Regions from separate parts of the Saccharopolyspora sp. NPDC003752 genome, predicted to be linked through region 1. Evidence: riboswitches for the same ligand, from Rfam matches in the RefSeq annotation. Region 1 holds a riboswitch; each other region holds the start of a gene.
What was found. Region 1 has a riboswitch for thiamine pyrophosphate ahead of ACWEV3_RS07795 (purine-cytosine permease family protein). Riboswitches for the same ligand answer to the same signal wherever they lie in the genome.
Positions count from the first base shown of each region.

Region 2: another riboswitch for thiamine pyrophosphate. It lies ahead of thiD (bifunctional hydroxymethylpyrimidine kinase/phosphomethylpyrimidine kinase); the one in region 1 lies ahead of ACWEV3_RS07795 (purine-cytosine permease family protein).
Region 3: another riboswitch for thiamine pyrophosphate. It lies ahead of thiO (glycine oxidase ThiO); the one in region 1 lies ahead of ACWEV3_RS07795 (purine-cytosine permease family protein).

Region 1 covers NZ_JBSGJZ010000004.1:224,866-228,130, reverse strand. Annotated here, with positions in the region: gene ACWEV3_RS07800 (helix-turn-helix transcriptional regulator) at 1-432, shown strand, start outside; gene ACWEV3_RS07795 (purine-cytosine permease family protein) at 441-1,766, opposite strand; TPP riboswitch at 1,757-1,869, opposite strand; gene ACWEV3_RS07790 (helicase HerA-like domain-containing protein) at 1,913-3,265, opposite strand, start outside.
Region 2 covers NZ_JBSGJZ010000001.1:583,971-587,235, forward strand. Annotated here, with positions in the region: gene tenA (thiaminase II) at 41-751, opposite strand; gene thiD (bifunctional hydroxymethylpyrimidine kinase/phosphomethylpyrimidine kinase) at 1,038-1,835, opposite strand; TPP riboswitch at 1,823-1,917, opposite strand; gene ACWEV3_RS02800 (hypothetical protein) at 2,034-2,291, opposite strand; gene ACWEV3_RS02805 (hypothetical protein) at 2,503-3,243, shown strand.
Region 3 covers NZ_JBSGJZ010000026.1:84,387-87,651, reverse strand. Annotated here, with positions in the region: gene thiG (thiazole synthase) at 1-429, opposite strand, end outside; gene thiS (sulfur carrier protein ThiS) at 521-721, opposite strand; partial or broken gene thiO (glycine oxidase ThiO) at 709-1,839, opposite strand; TPP riboswitch at 1,827-1,932, opposite strand; gene thiE (thiamine phosphate synthase) at 2,074-2,745, shown strand; gene ACWEV3_RS28935 (S1 family peptidase) at 2,878-3,265, opposite strand, start outside.

The sequences.
Region 1 (3,265 bases):
CTGCTGGCCGGGCACCTCGACCGAACCGCTCCGGAACGCCCGGCGGACCGGCCGAACCTGGCCCGGATGCTGTTCCTCGACCCGCACACCCGCGACCTCTACGCGGACTGGCAGCGCAAGGCGCGCGCCGCGGTCGGCAACCTCCGGCAGGTCGCGGGGCGGCATCCCGAAGACGCCCTGCTGGCCTCGCTCGTCGGCGAACTGTCCATGAAGAGCCCGGAATTCGCGGCGCTGTGGAGCGATCACCGGGTCAAGCCCTGCGAAGCGGACGAGTACGAGCTGCGCCATCCGCTGGTGGGCCCGCTCGCGGTCGCGCAGCAGATCCTCGTGCCGGCCCGCTCGCCGGAGCAGTCCGTGGTCGTGGTCACGACCGCGGACGGCTCCAGTGCGGAGAATGCGATCAAGCTGCTCGCGATGCGTGCGCGGGATTAGCGCGCGTCTCAGCTCTCCGCGCCGCGGCGGCGGAAGGCACCGATGATCGCGGCCGCGAGGGCTGCCACGACGAACGACGTGAGCGCGGCGCTCATCCACGCCGGGACGGTGAAGCCGAGCGCGTCCCGCAAACCGGTCCACAACTGGCTCCACCAGCCGAGTTCGCCCGGGTTGATCAGCTGGAACGCCGCGAAGCCCAGGAACCAGGCCAGCAGCATGCCCCAGCGGGACGGGGCCTGCGCGGACAGATCGTAGCTGCGACGGCGGCCGTGCAGGAAGTAGTCCACCGCCAGCACGCCGAACATCGGCACGAACACCGAGCCGATCAGCAGCAGGAAGTTCGAGAACTCGGCGATGTCCAGGGTCAGCGCGAGCAGCGTGATCAACGCCCCGATGATCACGCACAGCACCCGGCGGTCGGCGCTGGGCCGCAGGTTCTGGATGGAGACCGCGGTCGAGTAGGTGTTGGCGAAGGACTGGTCGACCTCGCGCAGCACCAGGACGCCGAAGAAGATCACCCCGAGCGGCACCGCGAGCATCGGGTCGAACACCTTGTCCGCATCACCGGCCACCATCGCCAGCCCGATCAGCCCCAGCAGGTAGCAGGCGATCTGGGTGACCGAGTAGCCCACCGTCGCGGCCGTGAACGCGCCGGACACCGACTTCGAGTGCCGCGAGTAGTCCGAGGCGACCGGGATCCAGGACACCGCGACCGCCAGCGCGGCGTCCGCGCCGGGCCAGAAGCCCTGCCAGGAACCGGTGCTCATGTCCGGCAGCGGCTGCCGCAGCAGCTGGACGAAGAAGTACACCATCGCGATCGCCACCGCGATGCTGACGTAGCGGCGCAGCAGGCGCAGCGCGCCGAGCGGGCGCAACGTGAGCACGGTGGTCAGCGCACCGGCCACCAGCACGTACAACCAGTGCGGGCCGCCGCCGAACAACGCCTCCGCGCCCTGCGCGATCACCAGGAGTTCGAAGGTTCCCCAGCCGATCAGCTGCAGGATGTTCAGCACCGTCGGCAGGTACGACAGCTTGGTGCCGAACAGGCCGCGCAGCAGCATCATCGCCGGGGCGCCGGTGCGTGCTCCCGGAACGGCCGCGAGGCCGACCATGATGCTGCCGATCACGGTGCCCACCACGCACGCGGTGACGGCGGCGGCGAACGACAGCTGCGGCACGCCGGCCGGCGCGAGCACGGCCAGCGCGCCGCTGAAGCCGAGCAGGCTCACCCCGAGGTTGCCCCAGAACGCGCCCTGGTCGAGCACGCCGAGCGTCTTCGGTGCCGGTTCGTCCAGGGTGTGCGGAACTTCGGCACGATCGACGTCAAGCGCCATCAACAGCTCCCTACGCCGGCATTATCCGGACAGGTTCTGCGGTCGGTGGCGCTGTGGTGCCACCCTCTCAGCCCGGTGCGCCCGAGCTCCCGCGTGGATTGAGTCGGCGACACCCTACCCCGATCAGGTGACCGATGCCAGCCGGGTCACCGACGGCGGTTGCCGAACAGGCCGCGGGTGATCTCCCGCCCCAGCGCGCTCGCCGCCGAGCGGAAGAACGACCGCACCGCGGGATTGTCCATCGCCTTCTCCAGGAATCCCGACGCTTCCGACCTCTCCGGCGCTCCAGGCTTTTCCGGCACGGCGGCGATCTTCTTCGCCAGGAGTTCGTAGGCGGATTCCCGATCGACGGTCTGCTCGTACTTCCCGTGCAGATCGGATGAAGCGGCGGCGGCTCGCACCGCGTCCTCGCCGATCGCGCCCATCAGCGAGCGGGGCGCGCGGAGCCGCGTCCACGCGACCGGCGTCGGCGCACCGGTCTCGGAGAGCACCGTCACGATCGCCTCGCCGATGCCCAGCGACGTCAGCGCCTCGTCGAGCTCGTAGTGCTCGGTCGTCGGGTAGGTCTTCACCGTGCGCGCCAGGGCCTTCTGGTCGTCCGGGGTGAACGCCCGGATGGCGTGCTGGACCCGGGCGCCCAGCTGGGAGAGCACCGCGTTGGGCAGGTCGGTGGGCAGCTGCGTGCAGAAGAACACGCCCACCGCCTTGGACCGGATCAGCTTGACGGTCTGCTCGATGCGCTCCAGGAACGCCTTGGACGCGTCGCTGAACAGCAAGTGGGCCTCGTCGAAGAAGAACACCAGCTTCGGCCGGTCCAGGTCGCCGGCCTCCGGCAGCTCCTCGAACAGCTCGGCCAGCAGCCACATCAGGAACGTCGAGAACAGCACCGGGTCGGCCTGCACGTCGTCGAGCTCCAGCAGGTTCACCACGCCCCTGCCGTCGACCTGGCGGAGCAGGTCGGCGACCGCCAGCTCCGGCTCGCCGAAGAACTCGTCCCCACCCCGGGCCTCCAAATTGGACAGTGCCCGCAGGATCACGCCCGCGCTGGCGGCCGAGACCCCGCCGATGCCCTTGAGCTCGGCCTTCCCCTCGTCGCTGGTCAGGTACTGGATCACCGAGCGCAGGTCCTTGATGTCCAGCAGCGCGAGCCCGCGCTCGTCGGCCCAGTGGAAGATCAGGCCCAGCGTCGACTCCTGCGTCGCGTTCAGGCCGAGCACCTTCGCCAGCAGCAGCGGCCCGAAGCCGGTCACGGTCGCGCGGATCGGCACGCCCCGGCCGCCGGTGCCCAGCGACAGGAACTGCACGGGGAACGCCGCGGGCCGCCAGTCGTCACCGACCTCGGCGGCGCGGGCCGCCACCTTGCCCCCGCCCTCCCCGGGAGCGGACAGGCCGGAGAGGTCGCCCTTGACGTCGGCCAGCAGCACCGGCACGCCCGCGTCGGACAGCTGTTCGGCCAGCAGCTGAAGCGTCTTCGTCTTGCCCGTGCCGGTCGCGCCCGC
Region 2 (3,265 bases), on a different contig from region 1:
CGCGCAACTTGCGCCGCTGCGCGGACGAGCCGGGAAATCCTCATCCGAGGAAGCGCGCGGTGGGCCATTCCTCCCTGATCCAGGCGCTGTTCCAGAACAGCCACTCGTACTCGGTGGCCCGGGTGAACGCTTCGAGCATCCGCTGCCGGGTCTCGTCGTCAGCGGCCTCGGCGACCCGGTCGGTGAGGTCGCGGGCCGTCAGCACGGCCGCGGCGAACTCGTCGTCGGCGTAGGTCTGGATCCACGCCCGGTACGGGTGGCCCTCGGCGCCTCCGGTGGCCTCCAGGATCGTGGTGCCGACGTGCTGGTACACCCAGAAGCACGGCAGGATCGCCGCCAACAGCACCGGATACGGCTCGGTCAGCGCGTTCGCGCGCAGGAACGAGGTGTAGGCAAGGCAGGACGGGGACGTGCCGATCCCGGCGATCTCGGCGTCGGACAGGCCGAACTCGGCGACGTACCCGGCGTGCAACCGGCGCTCCTCGACCAGCGCGCCCTGCGAGGCGCCGGCGAGGAACGCGGCGTCCTCGGCGTTGTCGGCGCGCGTCGCAGCGGCGGCCAGCGCCTGCGCGAAACCGACCAGGTAGCGCGCGTCCTGCACGATGTAGAACGCGAAGCGGTCGCGGTCCAGGGTGCCGTCGGTCAGCGCGGCGTTGAACGGGTGCTCGACGATCGCCTGCTGAAGATCGGCGGTGTGCGCCCAAGCCTTGGCGCAGAAACCGTCGGCGGGCGGAGCGGGCAACGTGCTCATCAGAACCTCTCGTAGCGTGTGGAAGCCCTTGCGCACAGGGCTCTACAGGTGTTTGGGAAATCGGTTTTGGCTCTTGTTCTTGAAGCGGCGAAGCCGCTTAGCCCACGCTCGCAACTTGCACCGCCGCGGGTTCTCAGACTGTGCCCACCCCGAAGGGGTTCTTGGCGAGGACAGCCCCGATGCCGCGTATTGGACATACGTAAGTCGGGGATCCCACAGTCCAGACGGCGTCTGAGGTTCCGCTACCCGCACCGCCACGCAGAACGAGCTTGGAAACCCCGAAAGGTCACCACCAGTGGTGGAAGTGGTGGACTGGGCCGTGGCCGTGGCCCACGTCGAGCCGGTCGGAGGCTCGCAGGGCCTCCGTCAGGTACTCCTTGGCCTCGCGCACCGCTTCGAGCCAGTCGCCGCGCTGCGGTCGCAGCGCGGCGATCGCGGCCGACAGCGTGCAGCCGGTGCCGTGGTCGTTAGTGGTCGCGACCCGCTCGCTGGAGAGGAACTCGGCGATCCCGTCGCCGTACAGCAGGTCCACGCTGGTCCCGCCGTCGAGGTGGCCGCCCTTGAGCAGCACCTGCTTCGCCCCCAGCCCGGCCAGCCGCTCGGCCTGCGCGGGCATGTCGGCGGGGTCGGTGAGCTCCGGCTCGCCCAGCAGGTCCGCGGCCTCCGGCAGGTTCGGGGTGATCAGGTCCACCCGCGGCAGCAGCTCCTCGCGCAGCGCGCCGACCGCTTCCGGGGCGAGCAGCCGGTCCCCGCTCTTGGCGACCATCACCGGGTCCAGCACGACGTGCGGCGGCGCGTAGCGGTCGAGCACCTCGACCACCGCGCGGATCACCTCGGCATTGGCCAGCATGCCGATCTTGACCGCGTCCACCCGCACGTCGTCGAGCAGCGTGACCAGCTGCGCGGTGATGAACTCCGGCGGCACCTCGTGGACCTCGGAAACCCCGGTGGTCGTCTGCGCGACCAGCGCGGTGATCACGGACATGCCGTAGGCGCCGTGCGCCGAGAAGGTCTTCAGGTCGGCCTGCACGCCTGCTCCGCCACTGGGGTCGGTGCCGGCGATGGTCAGCACATTGGGAACCATGACGTCCCTCCGCTAGTACGAGCTAGGTCAGGTTCAACGGGTCTGTTCTCAGCCCGGCAGCCGGGCACCCCGCGTCACTGCCACCAACCTAACAACCGGGCCCGGCCCGCGACCACGCCCGCCTCGCTGTTTCCGAACCAGTTCCGCGAAGCGGTGCCAAGCGCAAGAGCCGCCCTGCCGCAGCCTCCCGGACGGCTCTCAGTCGATCAGGCCCACCACCACGCCGGCGGTGAGCACCTCGCCGGGCCGCACCTGGTGCCACAGCGTGCCGGTGGCCAGCGCGGAAACCCAGCCGACCGTCCGGCCGCAGCGATCGCCGCCCACCCTGATCTCCGCCAACCGGTCGCCCACCCGCACCCGGCTGCCGTCCGCGACCAGCCAGCACACCAGCACGCCGCGCGCCGGATCGCGACCGGCCTGCCTGCGCCCGAGTTCGGGGAAGTGCACCTCGGTCATCCCGCCCCCCCTAGATGATCGCCCCAGCATTGCCCCAGGTGCGCCGCGCGACAAGACCGTTCGGCGGCCGGACCACTCCGATCGCAGCCGCCCGCCTGCTCCGATCGGCCCACGCGACCCGAGCGGAATCGGCACAGCGATCGAATTCACACCGTGAAGGCACCCACCGGTAGGCAAGGGGACCCTTCATCGCGGACTAAAGTGGTTGATGATGGAAACCACGACCGATGCCCCGAGCTTCGCCCGTTCCCGCCGGCAACCCCGGCCGGAGGATCCCGCCCGGATCTGGGCCCCGCTGGCGGACCTGACCGAAGCCGCCGTGGCGGCCGCCGGCTCGGGGACGGTGGCGATCACCCGCGGATTCGACCGCAACAGCAGGCAGCGCGCGAAGGCGCTGCGCGAGCTGCTGAACCGGCGCGACGTCGACGCCGTCGAGGTGACGCCGGCTCCGGGCAGCGCCCGGCTGCTGGCCGACGTCGACGTCACCGCCGTGGTCAATCTGATCGGCGCCGGCTCGTGGCAGCCCTACCGGGTGGCCGCCGAGCTGCGCGCCCCGGTGCTCACGCCGAAGCCGGGCGACGGCCCGGCCGAGGAGGTCACGCGGGACGTGATCGCCCTGGCCGGCGACTCGGGCCACCGCGACGTCGCGATCTCGCACGTCGCCGTCCGCTCCGAGGACCCCGCCGCCAGCCGGCTCACCCTGACCTACGACGGCGAGCAGCTGACGGTGCCCGGCGGTTGGTTGACCATCGCGGTGCAGGGCAGCGAGCTGGAGGTCAAGGTCGGCGGCGTGGACTTCCCGGAGCGCACGCTGAGCACCGGCGAGATCCGGGTGGAGGCCTTCGACGCGCCGCACCGGCTGGTCCGCGACGAGCTGCCGATCGCCGACTTCGAAGAAGCGGCGGTCACCTTCACCGCCGAGGCGAACGGCCTGGTGGTCCGCCCGGTCTGAGCCCCAGCCCACCGACTCACGT
Region 3 (3,265 bases), on a different contig from region 1:
CTCCAGCTTCAGCGCCAGCACCGGGTCGTCGTTGGTGTAGGCCAGCACCACGAAGCCCTGGTCGACCAGCTGTTCCGCGGCGTCGAGCAGCTCCACCGGGTCGGGCAGCAGGGTGTCCTCGTCGGCGACGACCTCCAGCTTGACCCAGTTCGTCTCCAGCGCCTCCCGCGCCAGCTGCGCGGTCAGCACGGCCTCCGCCGCGGTCCGGCAGCCCGCCGTGTTCGGCAGCGCTTCGATGCCGAGCTTGCGCAGCAGGTCGAGCACCCCGGTGCCGCCGCCGGCGTCGGCCCGGCGCATCGCCACGGTCGTCAGCTCGGTTCCGGACGCGATCAGCGCGCGCTCCAGGACCGCGAGGTTCGTCGCCCCTCCGGTCCCGGTGATCAGCCGCGAACCGAACTCGCGGCCGGCGATCACCAACGGGTCGTCCATGACTCTCCTAACAACGGGTCCACCGAATCCGGGTAGCGCGGGATCCGGCGTGCTTCTGTTGCCTTGCAAGGGGATTCGTGCCAGCGGGGCGTCAGCCGCCCTGCACTGCGGTGAGGACCTCGATCGCGGCATCGGGGCGCAGCGCGGTCCCCGGCCACAGGGCGCGCGGCACCACGGCGCCGTCCAGCGCCACGGCCACGCCCCGCTCGGGCACCCCGAACTCCCGCAGCACCGCCGCGAGCGTTGCGTCGGCGGCGACCTGCCGGGTCTCCCCGTTGATCACGACGTGCACTGGTGTCCTCCCCATCGGCTCGGATCGGCGGCCTTGATCTCGACGGCGGGTTCCTCGTCGCGCAGCAGCGCGAGCACCGCCTCGACCGTCACCGGGGCGAGCAGGAAGCCGCCGCGGTGGTGCCCGGTGGCCGCCAGGACACCGGGTTCCAGCCAGCCGAGCACCGGCAGGTTGTCGTCGGTGCTCGGGCGCAGCCCGGCCGCGGCCTCGACCAGCCGGTATTCGGCGATGCCCGGCATCAGCCGCTCGGCGTCGGCGATCAGGTCCCGCACCCCGCCCACGGTGACCTCGGTGTCGAACCCCACCTCGTACTGGGTGGCGCCGAGCACCAGGCCGCCGTCGTCGCGCGGCACCAGGTAGGTCTGCCGACCGCGCACCGGGCCGCGGATCGTCCGGCTCGGCGGCGGCAGCGCCGTGCTCCGCGCGCGCAGGCGGAGGATTTCGCCCTTCACCGGCCGGATCCGGTCCCGCAGCGCGGGATGCAGCGCGCCCGAATGCACGCCCGCCGAGATCACCGCGACATCGCAGTCCACAGTGGAACCTTCGAGCTCCACCGCGCCGGGCCGGACGCGCTTCGCGTTCGCCGCGACGAACTCGACGCCCGCCGCGGTCGCGGCCGCGCGCAACGCGGCCAGCGCGAGGCGGTTGTCGACCGCGAGATCGCCCGGCACTTCGAGCCCGCCGCGCACCGCCGGGCCCAGCGATGGTTCGAGCCGCCGCACCTCCCGACCGGTCAGGCGGGTGACGGCGCGGCCGAGCCGCGCGAGGTACTCGACCAGGTTGTCGAGCTCCGCGCGGTCCGCGCTGTCGACGCCGACGACCAGGGTTCCCTCGCGGCGCAGCCCCGACGGCAGGCCCGAGGCCCGGGCGAGTTCGTCGGCGAACTCCGGCCACAGCCGCAGCGACGCCGCGCCCAGCTCCAGCAGTTCCTCCTCGCCGGGCCACGCCTCGGCGAGCGGCGCCAGCATTCCGCCGGCCACGTTCGAAGCCCCGGACGCCGGTTCGGCGTCGACGAGTTGCACATGATGCCCGGCGGCGGCTGCGCGCCACGCCACGGACATGCCGATCACGCCGCCGCCTACGACGACGACGCGTTTGTTCCGTTCTTCAGACACTCCACGCTCCCTGCGCCGGCATGACCCGGATCAGGTTCGACGGTCGGGGCCAACGCCCCCTCTCAGCCCGGCACCCGGGCTCCCGTGCTCACCGCCAACCACCGTACCCGGCGAGGATCGCCACGTCAGGGGTGAGGTCGAGCAACTTTCACAAACTTCGGGCGCCGAGTGGGAACGCGTCGGTGCCCGCGTTCACGCGATCCGGCGACCGCGTCGCGGGGAGCTACCCTGTGGGGCATGCCTGGATTGGACGGCTTCGGCATCCGCGCTCGCCTCGACGAGGCGCGGCTGTACCTGTGCACCGACGCGCGCGCCGAGCGCGGTGATCTCGCGGAGTTCGCGGACGCCGCCTTGGCCGGCGGGGTCGACATCATCCAGCTGCGGGACAAGAACCCGAACGGCGCCCCGCTGGAGGCCCGCCACGAGCTGGCGGCGCTGGAGGTGCTGGCCGAGGCGTGCCTGCGGCACGGCGCGCTGCTCGCGGTCAACGACCGCGCCGATGTCGCGATGGCCGCCGAGGCCGACATCCTGCACCTCGGGCAGGACGACCTGCCGGTGGAGATCGCCCGGCGCATCGTCGGCGAGCACGTCGCGATCGGCCGGTCGACGCACGACGTGGTGCAGGCGGACGCCGCCGCGATCGAGCCCGGCGTGGACTACTTCTGCACCGGCCCGGTGTGGACGACGCCGACCAAGCCGGGCCGCTCGGCGGCCGGGCTGGAGCTGGTGGAGCACGCCGCGGAGCACCGCGGCCACGGCCGGCCGTGGTTCGCGATCGGCGGCATCGGCCCGGACAACCTGGACCAGGCCCTCAAGGCCGGCGCGGAGCGGGTCGTCGTGGTCCGCGCGATCACGGAGGCCGAGGACCCGCGCGCCGCGGCCCGCGAGCTCCGCGACCGCCTGCCGTAACGCTCGACGGCTGGGCGATTTCGCGCGAAGTCGCCGTTCGCCACGCCTGGCAGGTGACGATTTCGCGCGAAATCGCCCTCCCCGGACGCGACGCGGCCCCCGGCCGGGTGCCGGGGGCCGGTCTGGTGGCGCTTACTGGGTGAGCAGGGTCAAGCCGTAGGCCTGCAGGATCTCGTTCACCGGCTGGAAGTAGGTCGTGCCGCCGGAGCTGCAGTTGCCCGAACCGCCGGAGGTCACGCCCTGGGCCTGGCTACCGGACAGCCAGGAGCCGCCCGAGTCGCCGGGCTCGGCGCAGACGTTGGTGCGGGTCAGGCCGGTCACCGTGCCCTGCGGGTACTGCACGGTCTGGTTCTTGGCCTGCACCGAACCGCAGTGCCAGCCAGTGGTGGAGCCGGAGCGGCAGATGGACGCGCCCACGGCGGACTCGGTGGAGCCCGCGACGCCGACGGTGCTGCCGTCGTACCGGTTCACCAGCGGGCGCGGGGTGTCGGCGGAGCCGACCCGGACCCAGGCGTAGTCG